Regions from separate parts of the Clostridium hominis genome, predicted to be linked through region 1. Evidence: a T-box and tRNA genes for the amino acid it is inferred to sense, from the RefSeq annotation. Region 1 holds a T-box; the other regions hold tRNA genes.
The links. A T-box is a leader RNA that pairs with one kind of tRNA and senses whether it is charged. The one in region 1 lies ahead of metG (methionine--tRNA ligase), so its partner is inferred to be a tRNA-Met.
Positions count from the first base shown of each region.

Region 1 (2,287 bases):
TGATATAAATCTTATACTTTCACATAAGTTATAAAGAACTGTAGCAAGTCTGTCCTTTTGAGTTTCATCTTTTCCAAGAACCCAAGGAGTAGTTTCATCTATATATTTATTTGTTCTTCTAATTAAGTTCCATATTTGATCTAATGCATCTGCAATTTTTAGATGCTCCATCTTATCTGCAACTTTTTTAGGAGTTTCAAGCGCTAATGTAATTAGCTCATCATCCACGGCTTCTTTAACCATTGGTACTGGAATAACTCCATCGAAATACTTTTCAACCATTGTAACTGTTCTTGAAACAAGGTTTCCTAAAGTATTAGCTAAATCTGAGTTTACTCTCTCAGTAACAAGCTCCCAAGTTATAGTTCCATCATTATCAAATGGCATTTCGTGAAGAACGAAGTAACGAACTGCATCAACACCAAATAACTCTACTAAATCATCAGCATATATTACATTACCTTTTGATTTACTCATTTTTCCGTCACCTTGTAATAACCATGGATGACCAAAAACTTGCTTTGGTAATGGAATATCAAGAGCCATTAACATAATTGGCCAATAAATAGTATGGAATCTTAAAATATCCTTACCTATTAGGTGTAAATCTGCTGGCCAGAACTTAGTATAAGCCTCTGAATGCTCTCCATCCAAATCATATCCTAACCCAGTTATATAGTTTGAAAGTGCATCAAGCCATACATATACAACATGTTTATCATCAAAATCTACTGGAATACCCCATTTAAATGATGTTCTAGATACACATAAGTCTTGTAATCCTGGTAATAAGAAGTTATTCATCATCTCATTTTTACGTGATTCTGGTTGAATAAATTCTGGATGAGTATTTATATGCTCAATTAATCTATCTGTATATTTACTAAGCTTTAAAAAGTATGCTTCTTCTTGAGCTGGCTGAACTTCTCTTCCACAGTCAGGACATTTTCCATCAACTAATTGAGATGAAGTAAAGAAAGATTCACATGGTGTACAGTATAATCCTTCATAATGACCTTTATATATATCACCTTGCTCATAAAGCTTCTTAAATATTTTTTGAACTTGCTTTTCATGATATTCATCAGTTGTTCTGATAAATTTATCATAAGAAGTATTCATTAAATCCCAGATACCTTTGATTTCTCCTGCTATATTATCAACAAATTCCTTTGGTGTAATTCCAGCCTCTTGAGCCTTTAATTCTATTTTTTGACCATGTTCATCTGTTCCTGTTTGGAATTGAACATCGTATCCTTGCAATCTCTTGTATCTTGCTATACTATCAGCTAAAACTATTTCGTAAGTATTACCGATATGTGGCTTTCCTGAAGTGTATGCAATAGCCGTAGTTATATAATATGGTTTTTTAGTCATATCTTTTCCTCCCTTTATTTCAATTATAAACTTTAAATTCGCGACGATAAATTAATCTATAATTTATCATTTTTAATTTATAATTATATTTAAATAAAAAAGCCTCTATATAGGTTAATTACCCATATAGAGGCGTTATATACGCGTTACCACTCTATTTTTATATTTATCTCACAATAAATATCTCATTAGGTGACCATCATCACCTTGCAATATAACGGTTGCTCCCGTATTATCCTAATCCTAAGACTCAGATAATCTGCTCCAAGACCATCTTCATAAAGTTCAATGACGCTAGCTTTCACCAAATACTAGCTCTCTTTAGACACATTCCTAAACTACTCTTCTTTTCTATGCATTTTATAATTTTATAATATTCTAAAATGTAAAAACTGTCAATTCTTTTTATCTTTTATATTTAGCTCTTTTTCTTATCATAATATTTATTATTAGTAATGATATAAATATACTTATAACAACAATGATTGCAATAAATATAAAGCTTATCGGTAGCATAATTAAAGTAATAGCTATAAATATAAATAATGCTATCGCTGTAATATTAAATATTTTTCCTGCTGTTTTATTAGCATACTTCCATATCTCTTCATTTTCTTTTGCACATTTAATCTTAAATCCCTTAGATGTATCAGGAAATTGCGAATAACTATTCTCATAATACCATGCAAATCCCCATAAAACTATTGGTATTATCTCATAAATAATTAATAATTGCCAAACTGCCATAATGCCCCCTTATTTCACTTAAACAACTTTATAATACAATTATACTATATTATGTAAAATTAATCTTTGCGTTCATATAAATTTTAATTTTAAAACTTTAAATAATCTAAAAGAAGGTTGTACCCCAAGTACAACCTTCTTAAAATAGCCCTTATTTATTTTA
Region 1 is NZ_JACOOO010000031.1:76,610-78,896, reverse strand. It holds gene metG (methionine--tRNA ligase) at 1-1,377, opposite strand, end outside; T-box leader at 1,503-1,740, opposite strand; gene H8S20_RS13625 (SdpI family protein) at 1,783-2,124, opposite strand.

Region 2 (2,287 bases), on a different contig from region 1:
CTACAAAAAAACTACACCCTGTAGTATTTATTGCAGCTTCAGCTATACTTGGAATTATCTTTTCAATGGCAAAATAAGTAAAGTGCTAAGCACTTTGGTGAAAAGTTTGGCTTCGCCAAAGGGGAAAAGTCAGCTGAAGCTGAGTGGAAAATATCCCTAAGGTGATAGGGAAAATATTGCCCTTGGCAATAGTACATTATATCTATTTTAATACTTTTCCCTTTAACTTTGGTTAATCTTTCCCTGCTACGCTAGTAGCATTTTCCCTTCGACGAAGCCGACTTTTCACCTGCGAGCCTTAGCTCGCACTTTTATTCTAATTTACATAAACATATTTACATTCTTCTAAATTAAAGCAATTTCTAAATTCAAATTTACATGTACGATTAAATTCTTCTTCATTCCAGAAGTTATTCCATATAATATTGCTCGTATCTATGAGCTCGCTCACTCTTAGGTAATCTATTTCATTATTATTTTCATTAATGCAATGTTTAAGGCATTTTAATATTTCAGAATCTTCATTAGTTACTTCTAAACTTTCCGGATCTACGTTAAATTTTAAATCTCTTACTGTAAAAGCATTATCGCCACATATACCTTCCGCTATGCTCTTATCCTTATCTATTAATAGTGATTTAATTTTTATTTTCATTTTGACCCCTCCAACTCCTAATGTATACCTTTACAATAATATATATTCGATATTTAGCCCTATATTACCTTTTAATTTAATATCTATTAAATCTATTGATACATATTTCTTATTTTAAAACAAATAAAAATATTTTTTTATTATTTAGCATATTATCGTAATTTATGTATATACTATAATATAAATACTTAAACAACTATATAACATCGCGGGGTGGAGCAGTTGGCAGCTCGTCGGGCTCATAACCCGAAGGTCGGAGGTTCAAGTCCTTCTCCCGCAACCATAAACCTTACATTATTATGTGAGGTTTATTTTGTTTACTTTTATATAATATATTTATAGAATTATATTATAATAAATTATTTTAGGAGATTTCTATTATGCATAAAGTAAATTATCATACTCACACATATAGGTGCGGACATGCCGTTGGAACTGAATTAGATTACTTAAAGTCTGCCTTAGAAAGTAAATTAACTATATTAGGATTTAGTGACCATGCTCCATATCCTGACGGTAGACTAAATTCCTCTAAAGATACTAGAATGGATTATTCAGAGCTTCAAGACTATATCGATACTGTTAGATACTTGCAAATAAAATACAAAGATAAAATAAAAATTTTAATAGGTTTAGAAATAGAATATGATGAATCAGTATCTAGCTATTATAATTACCTCTTAAATTATTTAAGCATTGATTACTTAATCTTAGGTCAACATGCATTCTTATCAAAAGGTGAATTAGTACATACTTTTTCATTAAGTTCTACCGATGCTTACATAGATTATGCATTATCAATTTCTAAAGCTTTAGAAACTGACTTTTTCAAATTCTTAGCTCATCCTGATCTTATATTTGTAAATAATCTTCCTTGGGATGAAAACTGTGATAAAGCTTGTGAAATAATAATAGAAAGTGCACTAAAGAATGATACTATACTTGAGCTTAATGCAAATGGCTTTAGAAAAGGAATAACATCATTTCCTGATGTATATAGATATCCTTATCCTCATGATAAGTTTTGGGAAAGAGTAGCTAAAACTAATTTGAAGGTTATAATAAATTCCGATTGTCATGAACCTAAATTCATGTGGGATTCATCTATGGATCAAGCATATGAATACGCTAAGAAATTAGGACTTAATATTATATACGAAATATAGTTAAGTTGTTCGCTTCGCTCACAAAGAGAAATGTTGCCTATGGCAAGAGAAATGTATGACTTCGTCATAGAGAAATGTTCAGCAGGCTGAAGAGAAATATGTGGTTAAAGCTACAGAAAAAAATATGCCTACAGCATAGATATTATATCTGCCATAAGCATATTTCTCTGACGAAGTCATATTTGTCTTTGCCCCTAAGGCAAGTATTTCTCCACCGCAGGCACATTTCTCTTTGCCCTAGGGCAAATATTTCTCCTACAAGCTTTGCTTGTACTAATTTATTCTTTCTTCAGTTTCTGCATCGAAGAAGTGTAATGCATCTAAATCAAATCCGAATGTATGCTTTTCTCCAACTTCATATGCATAGTAACCTGGAACTGTTATAACTATATCTTTTCCGCTCTTTAATTTAACGAATAATGTTTTTTCTTTTCCTAATACTTCAATTACATCTACTGTTCCTTCA
Region 2 is NZ_JACOOO010000016.1:192,210-194,496, forward strand. It holds gene H8S20_RS09110 (chromate transporter) at 1-77, shown strand, start outside; gene H8S20_RS09115 (hypothetical protein) at 317-655, opposite strand; tRNA gene H8S20_RS09120 (tRNA-Met) at 863-938, shown strand; gene H8S20_RS09125 (histidinol-phosphatase) at 1,036-1,821, shown strand; gene H8S20_RS09130 (ABC transporter ATP-binding protein) at 2,095-2,287, opposite strand, start outside.
Region 2: it has a tRNA-Met gene. The T-box ahead of metG (methionine--tRNA ligase) is inferred to sense a tRNA for this amino acid. The anticodon was not compared.

Region 3 (2,287 bases), on a different contig from region 1:
TGTTTAAATTTGTACCATATGAATATAAAGTATTGGAAAAGTATTTAGAGAAAATGGCTTTAAAAGGTTGGATGCTTGAAGGTATGGTAGGTTTTTTTCTAAAATTTATTAAGATAGAACCTAAGGCGTTAAAATATTCAGTTGATGTTATGGATAAAATTCCAATGATTCTAGGAGGTGACAGCAAATCAGCAGTAGAGTGCAGGGAGTATTGTGAAGCTGCAGGTTGGAAGTTTATTTGCCAGATGGAAAAAATTCAAATTTACTGTAAGGAGAATGAAGTTTACAATATACCGATTCAAACTGATGAAGAGGAAAAATATAAATCTATATTTAAGGCTTCATTAAAATATAGCATTTTAAATATTTTATGTGTATCGATGCTTTTATACTCTCAATATCTTACTTCTTTTGGGAATGTATTTCCTGAGTTTTTAGCGGATAATTCCAAGCTTTTATTACTATTACTTTTAAGCTTGTGGTTTATTCAAGATTCTGTACAATTTATCCATTTTATAATATGGTCAATTACAGGGCGATTAAGATTAAAAAGGAATGAACCAATATCATATGATTTTAAAGCAATAACAGGTATAAAGCTTGTTTTAAATAAGATAATGTTCATTTTATTAGTGGCAATGTTGTGTATTATTATTTTATCAGGACTTTTAGGAAAGCATTTACTTGAATTTTTAATTGTACTTACGTTAAGTATATTAGCAGGAATAATATTATTTAAGGTTATAAAAAAGATAACTAATAAAGATGAGACAAGAAAATTAATTAATATTTCAATAGTTATTCTTATAGTAATAATTAATCTTATAATATATTCAAGAATGACAATCACTATAGGTATAAATGGAATACTTGGAGATAACAATGATTATGGAAGCTATAGCTTAGCTTTAAAAGATTTTGATATGATAAGCGCAGAATCATATGGGGAGAAGAAAGAGAGTGTTTTAGTATATTGTGAGCATTATATTGAAGATGATGAAAATTCGTATATTTCATATTATTTATACAGAAGCAGATATAATTTTATAATTGATTATGTGCTTAATAAAGAATTTGAAAAGATAAATAGATATGATAATGAAGAAGTTATAATTATGGAAAGTAATATACCTGACAATATTAAAGTGTATAAAAGTATAAATGAAGATAAATTTATTTTAGTATCAGATAATACATTTATTAGTTTATATATCAATAGGAAAGATTTAGACGGTGAAGAAGTTATAAACATTATATATGATAAAGTATTTAAAAGTGCAAGTTAATCTTGTGCTTTTAAAATTCTTAAGAGCATTTTTGCCAATTAACTTAAAAGAAAACAACCCTTATAGTAAGAATAAGGGTTGTTTTTTGGTTGCGGGGGCAGGACTTGAACCTACGACCTTTGGGTTATGAGCCCAACGAGCTGCCAACTGCTCCACCCCGCGATATTATGTTGTGCACATTTACTTGCTCAACTTGTGACCTAAGTATAACGTAGTAAATAATTAAAGTCAAAGATGTATTATGTTATATTAAGGCATAAGAGTATAAGAGATAGCTTAGAGTTCTATATACTATGATATAGTACAATGGTTGATAAAGAATTATAAGATAACTTTTTTGATAATTTAGCCATATATGATAATGATTTATTTACAAGGTTAATTTAATCTGAATTACTAATAGTCTACTATAATAATTTATGAATTTATGTGTTACTATAAACGGGACAAGTTGGTAAAGACGTAAAAGTACATTAGCACTAAAAATGAGTTGTATAAAATGACAGCTCAAATTATAGGAGGAATGGAAATGAAATCTAAAATAATTGCGCTAGTAATAGCAGGGACTACAATGTTAGGAACAGTATCAGCAAGTGCTGGTACAAGATACTATAATGTGAATAATGGTGGATATAGACACCATTGGACTAAGCATTTTAATAAACCTTGTAATCCAAATCAAGGTGAAAAACCATCAACTGGAGAGGATAATGTAGTAAAACCACCAGTATCAGATGATAATACAGTTGTAACACCACCGACGGGAGGAGAAAATACAGAAGTAACTCCACCAACTACAGGAGATGATACAACAGTAACACCACCAGCATCAGATGACAGTACAGTTGTAACGCCACCAACAGAAGGTGACACAGTAACAGATAATAATATAAATGCATCTGATAAGTTTATGGCACAAGTTGAACAAGCTATCTTCAATAAGGTTAATGAAGAGAGAGTAAAAGCTGGGGTAGCACCATTAAGTTATAATACTACAATGG
Region 3 is NZ_JACOOO010000016.1:203,058-205,344, reverse strand. It holds gene H8S20_RS09175 (DUF2812 domain-containing protein) at 1-1,286, shown strand, start outside; tRNA gene H8S20_RS09170 (tRNA-Met) at 1,373-1,448, opposite strand; gene H8S20_RS09165 (CAP domain-containing protein) at 1,816-2,287, shown strand, end outside.
Region 3: it has a tRNA-Met gene. The T-box ahead of metG (methionine--tRNA ligase) is inferred to sense a tRNA for this amino acid. The anticodon was not compared.